Regions from separate parts of the Neorhizobium sp. 2083 genome, predicted to be linked through region 3. Evidence: predicted binding sites of a transcription regulator. Region 3 holds the regulator's gene; each other region holds the start of a gene.
What was found. Region 3 encodes LexA, which represses DNA repair genes until DNA is damaged. Its sites were predicted from a motif close to TGTTCNNNNTGTGTTCNG; they were not measured.
Positions count from the first base shown of each region.

Region 1: a site for LexA is predicted at 1,784-1,801, ahead of J2X76_RS03870 (glycosyl transferase). Genes of this name have one in related genera too.
Region 2: a site for LexA is predicted at 1,370-1,387, ahead of J2X76_RS05925 (YifB family Mg chelatase-like AAA ATPase). Genes of this name have one in related genera too.

Region 1 is NZ_JAVDTC010000001.1:730,356-733,631, reverse strand. It holds gene J2X76_RS03880 (ribonuclease HII) at 1-402, opposite strand, end outside; gene J2X76_RS03875 (PA0069 family radical SAM protein) at 567-1,724, opposite strand; gene J2X76_RS03870 (glycosyl transferase) at 1,857-2,375, shown strand; gene moaB (molybdenum cofactor biosynthesis protein B) at 2,393-2,941, opposite strand; gene J2X76_RS03860 (4-(cytidine 5'-diphospho)-2-C-methyl-D-erythritol kinase) at 2,938-3,276, opposite strand, start outside.
Region 2 is NZ_JAVDTC010000001.1:1,151,376-1,154,651, reverse strand. It holds gene J2X76_RS05935 (cupin domain-containing protein) at 1-237, shown strand, start outside; gene gshB (glutathione synthase) at 313-1,263, shown strand; gene J2X76_RS05925 (YifB family Mg chelatase-like AAA ATPase) at 1,470-3,005, shown strand; gene cysK (cysteine synthase A) at 3,268-3,276, opposite strand, start outside.
Region 3 is NZ_JAVDTC010000005.1:275,296-278,571, forward strand. It holds gene kdsA (3-deoxy-8-phosphooctulonate synthase) at 1-461, opposite strand, end outside; gene J2X76_RS20610 (VOC family protein) at 466-1,338, opposite strand; gene lexA (transcriptional repressor LexA) at 1,539-2,258, shown strand; gene J2X76_RS20620 (ComEC/Rec2 family competence protein) at 2,239-3,276, opposite strand, start outside.

The DNA of each region.
Region 1 (3,276 bases), on a different contig from region 3:
GTCGCGGCCGTCGGCGAGCACGTAAGCCGGAGCAACCGCCAACCCGGCGACGGCACGGCGCATGGCGTCGAGACTTGCGCGCAGGATGTTGCGTTCGTCGATATGGCGCGGGCCCGAAGCGGCGATCGAGACTTCCGCCGTCGCCATGATCGCCTCGAACAGAACTTCTCGCTGATTGAGAGTCAGCTGCTTGGAATCGTTGAGGCCGTCGGGGATATTGTTGGGGTCGAGGATCACGGCCGCCGCGACAACCGGGCCTGCCAGCGGCCCGCGTCCGGCCTCGTCGGTGCCCGCGACCGGCCAGTGGCCGGCCCCACGTGCCACAAGCTCCAGACTGAAATCCGGGACGAGCGGGACGTCTTCGCAAAGCATCGGAGAATCGGGCGACGTGCGAGGTAACATGGCGGCAACCTCGCACGTCGTCCCGACCTCCTGCAACCCCCGGCGGGCGATTGCGGCGTCGCTATCCACCGAGGGGCGGCGGTGGAACCGGGGTATTTTCCGACGTGGGGACAGGGCGGGTCGCGTCGGAAATTGGAATTCCTGATCGGGCCTGAGCGGACCGGTCAGAGCAGCGAGAGCTGGATGCCGCCGCCGTCGGGCCGCAGGAAGATATCGTCACGCAGCGGCAGGCCGCGGCGGACCATGCCGAGACGCTTGGTCGCCATCTCGAAACGGCGGCCGATCTGCCAGGCATAGGGACCGGCACCCTTCATACGCTTGCCCCATTCGGCATCGTAATCCTTGCCGCCGCGCATCGAGCGCACCAGCGACATCACATGCCGATAGCGGTCCGGATAGTTCTGCAGCAGCCAGTCGCGGAAGAGGGGGCTCACTTCCAGTGGCAGGCGCAGTAGCACATAGCTCGCTTCCGTCGCCCCCGCCGCATGGCCCGCGTCGAGGATGCGCTCGATCTCGTGGTCGTTGAGCGCCGGGATGACGGGTGCCACCATGACCGCCGTCGGAATGCCGGCATCGGTCAACGCCTTGATGGCGGTCAGGCGCTTGGGAGGGGTCGAGGCGCGCGGCTCCATGGTGCGGGCAAGCTTGCGGTCGAGCGTCGTCACGGAAATCCCGACCTTCGCGAGCCCCTTGGATGCCATGTCGGCGAGAATGTCGATATCGCGGGTGATCAGCGCCGACTTCGTGACGATCGCCACAGGATGGTTGGCTTTCTGCAGCACCTCGAGGATCTGCCGCATGATCCGCCATTCCCGTTCGATCGGCTGGTAGGGATCGGTATTGGTGCCGATCGCGATCGCCCGCACCTTGTAGTCGGGGCGGCTCAATTCCCGCTCGAGCAGTTTCGGTACGTCCGGCTTGGCAAACAGCTTCGATTCGAAATCGAGGCCGGGGGAAAGGCCCATGAAACTGTGCGTCGGCCGGGCGAAGCAATAGATGCAGCCATGCTCGCAGCCGCGATAGGGGTTGATCGAGCGGTCGAAGGAAAGATCGGGCGATTCGTTGCGGGTGATCGCGGTGCGTGGCTTTTCCACCTGCACTTCGGTCCTGAACGGTTCGAGCTCCTCCAGCGTCTGCCAGCCGTCGTCGAATGCTTCACGGCGCTCCTCCTCGAAACGGCCGCTCGGGTTGAGCCCCGCGCCGCGCCCGCGACGCCGGTCGATCTCCACCCGAAGACCGGAGGATTTGACCAACGCATCGGCAATATCAGCCGTATGAGCAGGCGCAAAAGCGTCCTGCCGCAATTGATGCAGCTCGTTCATGGATTGCTCCTGAAGGGGAAATTCCCCGTTCCTGATGATTAAATTCCTAGCGGCAAAACCAGAACATTGCAAGAACAAAATTCGGAGCCCGTGTTTATGGCGTTCCGTGCTGCAATGCGTTACATGTCAGGGATGCTGACTGTCATCATGGAATGCCGCGACCAGGAATCCGAGCTGGCGCAGACCCTTTCGGTGCTCGTTTCCGCCGCGGTGGAGGGGCTGGTAAGCGATGTCGTGGTGCTCGACCACGGTTCGAAGGACGGTTCCTCCCGTGTCGCCGATGCCGCCGGCTGCCGTTTTTACGGCCATTGGGATATCAAGGATATTCTGCGCGGCGCGCGCGGCGAGTGGGTGTTGCTCATCGAGGCGGGCGCTCGCCCGCAGGCCGGCTGGATCGACGAGGTGATGGAATATATCGCGCTGAGCAAGCAGCCGGCCCGCTTCGCACCGGCGCGGAATTACCGGCGGCCGTTCTTCAGGCGCATCGGCCGCGCGGTGCCGCCGCTGGAATACGGCATGCTGCTTTCGAAGCGTCAGGCGATCGCGCTTGCGAAATCGGGCATGGATCTGGAAACCCTGGCGCGCGGCCAGAAGGCTTCGAAGCTGGCGAGCGAGATGATCCCGGCCTGGGTGGCGGCGGCCGTCCGCTGAGGCCTATTTAGCGGGGCCTATTTGCCGCCGCGCTTCAGGTGCTCGTCGAGCCGCGGCATGATCTCGATGAAATTGCAGGGCATGTGGCGGTAGTCGAGCTGCGCCTTCAGAATGCCGTCCCAGGCATCCTTGCAGGCGCCGGGCGAGCCGGGCAGCACGAAGATGAACGTGGTGTTCGCCACCCCGCCGGTCGCCCGGGACTGGATCGTCGAAGTGCCGATCTTGTCATAGGAAATCCGGTGGAAGACTTCCGAAAAGCCGTCCATGCGTTTTTCGAACAGCGGCTCCAGTGCTTCGGGCGTCACGTCCCGGCCGGTAAAGCCGGTCCCGCCTGTCGTGATCACCACGTCGATATCCGGATCAAGCGTCCATTCCCGCACCTGGCCGGCAATCCGGTCCTTGTCGTCGGGCACGATCGCGCGCGCCTTCAGCACATGGCCGGCTTCCGCGATCCGCGCCACCAGCGTGTCGCCGGACTTGTCGTCGGCAGGCGTGCGCGTGTCGGAGACGGTCAGCACGGCGATGCCGACGGGAATGAAGGCGCGGGTTTCGTCGATCCGGTTCATGGGGTTCTCCCGGGCGTCTGGCCAACGGTTCTCACGGCCTGAAAATACCATTCCGGCTTCTGGTCGTTAAGGTTTTCCACGGCCTTTTCCGCCGCCTCGAAGGAAGGAAATATCCCGAAACAGGTGGCGCCCGAACCGGACATGCGCGTCAGCATCGTGCCTTCGGCACCGATCAGGTTGGAAATCTGATCGATTTCCCGCACCAGCGAGCGAGCCGGCGGCTCGAGATCGTTGCGCAGCGTTTTCAGAAAGCCGATCCAGTCGGCATCGGGCGCGCCGATCGGCGGATTGTCCTTTTGCGTCAGGCGGCGAAAAATATCCGGCGTCGAGACCCC
Region 2 (3,276 bases), on a different contig from region 3:
GAAACGGTGGTGATCCTCGAAGGCGAAGTGCATGTGACGGCCGATGACGGCACGCAGCGCACGCTGACGGCGGGCGACGTCGCCTATTTCAAGGGCCGGACCTGGGCCACCTGGCGTATCGACGCCTATCTGAAGAAGGTCGCCTTCATCCGTAGGCCTTTCCCGAAGCCGATTGCCATGCTTTTCCGCCTGCGCAACCTGTTGCTGGCAAAGAGGCGGGTCGGCATCTCCGCGTGATATTGGCCTGATTGCAGTTGCCTTTGGGGGCTCGCCATCCTACATCAGGCGGGCCAATCCTAGGGGGCTGAAGTCATGGCGAAAATCCGCAAGGTCGCGTTCCAGATGGACCATATCTCCGGCATCAACATTGCCGGCGATTCCACCTTCGCCATGGCGCTGGAAGCGCAGGCGCGTGGCTTCGAGCTCTTTCATTACACGCCCGACCGCCTGACCATGCGCGACGGCAGGATCTTTGCCGCCGTCGAGCCGCTTCAGGTGCGCGACGTCAAGGGCGATCATTTCACGCTCGGCGAAAAGGAACGCGTGGACCTCTTGGAGATGGACGTGGTGCATCTGCGCCAGGATCCGCCCTTCGACATGGGCTATATCACCTCCACGCATATGCTCGAGCGCATCCACCCGAAGACGCTTGTCGTCAACGATCCGGCCTGGGTGCGAAACTCGCCGGAAAAGATCTTCGTCACCGAATTCGCCGACCTCATGCCGGCAACGCTGATCAGCCGCGACCCGGGCGAAATCGCCCGTTTCCGCGAAGAGATGGGCGATATCATCCTGAAGCCGCTTTACGGCAATGGCGGTGCCGGCGTGTTCCATTCCGCCCGCGACGACCGAAATTTCACCTCGCTTCTCGAAATGTTCGGCCAGATGTATCGCGGCGAACCCTATATCGCCCAGGCCTATCTGCCGGCCGTGCGCAAGGGCGACAAGCGCATCCTCCTGGTGGACGGCGAGCCGGTCGGCGCGATCAACCGTGTTCCCGCCGAACATGACAGCCGGTCGAACATGCATGTCGGCGGCCGTGCGGAAGCAACGGAGATCACCCCGCGGGAAAAGGAAATCTGCGCCCGGATCGGACCCGCTTTGCGCGAGCGCGGCTTCATCTTCGTCGGTATCGATGTCATCGGCGACTACATGACCGAGATCAACGTCACATCCCCGACGGGTATTCGCGAGGTCAGAAAGTTCGGCGGCGCTGACGTCGCCGGGCTCCTCTGGGACGCAATCGAGGCCAAACGCGCCTGATGCAGGCTGCAGGGGCAGCCGGCGTTTCTCATACGGTTCGCCTTTGTTCACGCGATACAACCGTCTGCAACCTGATTGCAGCGGGCGCGCGAAGTCGTTCGATCAATGTTCTTGTTTTATTCTTTTTTCTATGCCAGATTGCAATTGCTGGCTCGGAAAGCGTGTATCGCTGACGTCCCGGACATGGTGTTAGGGGCGGGGTGGATATGGTTGCGCGTGTCAGCACGGTTGCATTCCAGGGCATAGAAGGCGTTCCGGTCGACGTGCAGGTCATGGTCGGGCCGGGCAAGATCAACATGCATATCGTCGGCCTGCCGGACAAGGCGGTGGCCGAGAGCCGCGAACGGGTGCAGGCCGCGCTGCACGCCTCCGGCCTCGCCATGCCGCCGAAGAAGATCACCGTCAATCTGGCGCCCGCCGATCTCCCGAAAGAAGGTTCGCATTTCGACCTGCCGATCGCGCTGGCGCTGATGGCAGCGCTCGGTGCCGTGCCCGCAGATGCGCTCGCCGGTTATGTGGTGATCGGAGAACTCAATCTCGACGGCACGCTTGCGCCGGTTGCCGGGGCGCTTCCTGCGGCAATTGCAGCCAATGCCTTGGGCAAAGGCCTGATCTGCCCGGCCGACAGCGGCGCGGAGGCTGCCTGGGCCGGCGCCGATATCAATATCATTGCGCCGCGCAGCCTGATCGCGCTCGCAAACCATTTCCGGGGAACCCAGGTCATATCGCGCCCGCAGCCGGCAATCCGCGCGCTGCCCGCCAATCTGCCGGATCTCGTTGACATCAAGGGGCAAGAAAGCGCCAAGCGGGCGTTGGAGGTCGCGGCCGCCGGCGGGCACAATCTCCTGATGGTCGGCCCTCCGGGCTCGGGCAAATCCATGCTGGCGGCGCGGCTGCCTTCGATCCTGCCGCCGTTGTCGGCTGCCGAACTGCTGGAAGTGTCGATGATCCATTCGATCGCCGGCCAGCTTTCCGGCGGCAAGCTTTCCGATCGCCGGCCTTACCGCACGCCGCATCATTCGGCTACCATGGCGGCACTCGTCGGCGGCGGCCTGCGCGCCAGGCCCGGCGAGGCGTCGCTTGCCCATCACGGCGTGCTGTTCCTCGACGAGTTCCCGGAATTTACGCCGCAGGTATTGGATGCGCTCCGCCAGCCCCTGGAGACCGGCGAATGCATCATCGCCCGCGCCAATCATCGGGTCTCCTATCCTGCCAGCATCCAGCTCGTCGCGGCCATGAACCCGTGCCGCTGCGGCATGGCAGGCGAACCCGGTCATTCCTGCGCGCGTGGGCCGAAATGCATGTCGGATTACCAGGGCCGTATTTCAGGCCCGCTGATGGACAGGATCGATATCCGCATCGACGTACCGGCCGTGTCCGCCGCCGATCTCATTCGCCCGATGCCGGCGGAGCGGAGTGCGGATGTTGCCAGGCGCGTGGCGGCTGCGCGTGAAAGGCAGCGGGAGCGTTTCGAACATGCCGGTTTCCCGCGCGTACTCACCAATGCCCGCTGCTCGACGGCATTGATTGAGAAGATCGCTGAACCCGACCCGGGCGGCCTCCAGTTGCTGCGGGATGCGGCCGAAAAACTCAAGTTCTCCGCGCGCGGATACCATCGCATATTGAAGGTCGCCCGCACGCTTGCCGATCTCGACGGCAAGGACACGGTCGGCCGTATCCATCTTGCCGAGGCGATTTCCTACCGCATGGTGGGGGAGCGGCTGGCGACGGCGGCGGCATGAAGCGAAGGTTCGGGTGGGGTTTGCGAGGGCCGGGAGGTGGCGATGAATTTGCGCTGCAGCCAGGGCAGGTCGTCACAGATGACCAAGCTTCACTTGGGACCGCAACTTAGGCAGACGCGGATAGCATACCCTTCCGTCGTTATCCTCCGGCTTGACCCGAGGATCCATCCGCCTGGCGACGCGCTCTAACGTAGTCAACCCCGGTGGGCTTGGCCTTGGATCCTCGGGTCGAGCCCGAGGATGAGGACCTGAAGAAGTGCAGCTAACTACC
Region 3 (3,276 bases):
TCCCAGGGCGCCAGAAACTGGCCCTTTTTGACGTTGATGACTCGACCGGTCCTGGCGGCGGCGACAAGGAGGTCCGTCTGGCGGGACAGGAAGGCCGGGATCTGCAGGACATCGACGACTTCGGCAACCAGAGCGCATTGCTCTTCCGAATGGATATCGGTCAGCACCGGAATGCCGAGTTCCTTCTTGAGGTCGGCGAAGACTTCCAGGCCCTTTTCCAGGCCGAGGCCGCGCTTGCTCGACAGTGACGAGCGGTTCGCCTTGTCGAAGGAGGTCTTGTAGACGAGCCCCATGCCGAGCTTGTTGCAAAGCTCCTTGAGGGTGCCGGCGACCATGAAGGCATGATCGCGGCTTTCCATCTCGCAGGCGCCGGCGATCAGCGACAGTTTTGCGTCCTGCGCGAAAACCACCTTGCCGTCTCCTTCGCCGACGGAGACGCTGGGATTTGCGGTAACGTCCATGAACCTATTCCTCGAAGCCGAACAAAACACCCTGGCCGGGTGCCGCCGAGACGAGAACGCGGCCCTCCCGGCGGACGAATGCGACGTCATTAGCAGCAAGGGTGATCTCTGTCACGGCAAGATCGGCCGTCTTGAAGATGATCGCCCGGCCGCGCAGCCCTTCGGCGCCGGGCATAGACGGAAGCGCAAATTCCGCCTGGAGTTCCTGATCATCAAGGATGCGGATGCGGGCATTGGCCGCGGCAAGCTCGAGCGGTGCCGCCTCCGGCGCTGCCTTCGTCAGCAGCACCTGTTCGACAAGCGGGGCGAAATCGGACGGCACCGAGGCCGACAGGATGATTTCGCTGAGGCCCGTGACCGTATTGGCGTGCCGCTCCAGTTCGCCGCGATTGGCGGGCAGCGGATTGATGCGCTGGCAGGAAAACAGCAGGAAATCGGGTGCACGGTCATCGCCGGCAAACGCCAGCCGAAAGCTCGCTTCCGTTTCCGAACCGTCAGGCAGCGTCATGCCGCGCGAAAACTCCAGCACCTCGCCTGCCGAAATGCCGCGCATCTTGAAACGCGCATGATCGGCCATCGCGTCGCGGGTGGCGACCACGAGCGCGGAAAAACCCTGCCGGTTGCGGGCATTGCGGAAAGCGAGATCGCGGGCCGTGAAGACATTGCCGCGCTTTGCCGCGACACCCGCATGGCGCCGGTTGGCAAGCGCCAGCGGCTCCAGGTAGGTCCCATCGGAGAAGAACACGCAAGCATTGGCCGTGCCGAAAGGATGAAAAGCGTCCGGCGCAACTGTAAAACCAAGCTCCGTGAGCCGGGAGCGCGCAGCGGTAAGTTCCGCCACCGGCAGCACGAGATGATCGATCGGTCTTGCGTTCACGCGAGGGCCCCCAGAATTGGAATCGCAAAGCTACTTTGGCAGCAGGCTCGCGCCGCGCAAGTGGTGTGAGACCAGATATCTGGCACGCATCTATGAAGAAAAAATCATCATACTTCACAGAAATTTAGGGACTTGCAGAACACATATGGAACATATAGTGTCCGTTCTGGATTTGTTTCCGACTCTCAGGGTGCCAAAAGATGCTCACGCGCAAACAACAGGAATTGCTTCTGTTCATTCACGAACGCATGAAGGAATCCGGCGTCCCGCCGTCATTCGACGAAATGAAGGATGCTCTGGACCTTGCTTCCAAGTCCGGCATCCACCGGCTGATCACGGCGCTCGAGGAACGCGGCTTCATCCGCCGCCTGCCCAACCGGGCGCGCGCACTCGAGGTCATCAAACTGCCGGAAGCCTATTCGCCGAGCATGCAGCCGCGACGCGGCTTCTCGCCGAGCGTCATCGAAGGCAGCCTTGGCAAGCCGCAGCCGGTCGCCGCCCCTCCGAAACCTGTCGCCAACGACGATGTGTCGAACGCCACGACCGTTCCGGTCATGGGCCGCATCGCCGCCGGCGTGCCAATCTCGGCGATCCAGAACAACACCCATGATATCGCGGTGCCGGCCGAGATGCTCGGCTCCGGCGAACATTATGCGCTTGAGGTCAAGGGCGATTCGATGATCGAGGCCGGCATTCTCGACGGCGACACGGTGATCATCCGCAACGGCAATACCGCCAATCCCGGCGACATCATCGTCGCGCTGGTCGACGACGAGGAAGCGACGCTGAAGCGTTTTCGCCGCCGCGGCGCCTCGATCGCGCTGGAAGCCGCCAATCCCGCCTATGAGACCCGCATTTTCGGGCCGGACCGGGTGAAGATCCAGGGCAAGCTCGTCGGCCTCATCCGCCGGTATCACTGATCAGCTGCCTGACTGGCTCCGGCAGGGACCGGTCGAAACGCTGGCTTCGCCAATCATAGTGGCGGTGCCTGCTCCAGGGACGGTCCTCGCCCGCCATGGCCGCCCGAACCTGCCAGCGCCGATAGTCGGTAGCGCCGTTGAGGGAAATCTCCAGCGCGCCGGTTTTTCGGAGCGTGCTGCCATTGATCATCAGCGCTCCGGACCGGCATCGGTCGAAGCGGGCACTCGGGGCAATGACGAGACTGGCGACGTCGCAGGCGGCCCCGGCATATCGGCCGTCTTCGACGGCAATGACAATCCCCTCGCCGGTGCTTGCAGCGCACCAGGCCTTGGATTCGCAGGTGAAGCGGCCGGGAGGCGCTTGTTTCATCCGCGACTTCGCCGCTTCGATCTGCTGCGTGGTCAGTTCGCGGCGCTCCTTGTTTTTTGCGCCGTTGGACTTGTCGTCGTTTTTTGCCCTGGTGGACTTGTCGTCCGGCGGCTTGTCCTTGGAGCGGGACATTTCCGGCTTTGCCGGATCGCCAATAAGAAGCGCCCTCTTCCATTGATCGTAGATGAAGTCGGGCGGGCGCGTGCGGTTGGTGGCAACCGTCTCCCCGTTCAGAAGCGCCACCAGCGTTCCGTCCTCCGAGACCAGCATATCCGGCAGGGGCGCCGATCGCTCGTGCCACGAGAGCAGCAGGGAAGCGATCATCAGCGGCAGGCCGATCACTCTCAACCTCGTTCTCAAAAGCGTCAGCAGCAGGAATCCCACCGTCGAGACCGTCAGAAACCAGGGATGCTGGCGGCCGATGCCGACATCGCCCCCCCAGGCCGCCACATGTCTGGCGATCGCGATCACCGCTTCCAGACCAAGGCCCATGAGCTTCATGAAGGGAGCGTCGAGGCCGAAAGGCATCAGTAGCATGCCGGCGAGCCCGGCCGGCATGACCACGAAGGAAATGATCGGCATGGCGGCAAGGTTGGCGGCAAGGCCGTAGGTGGCGATGCGGTGAAAATGCTCGACCGAGAAAAGCGC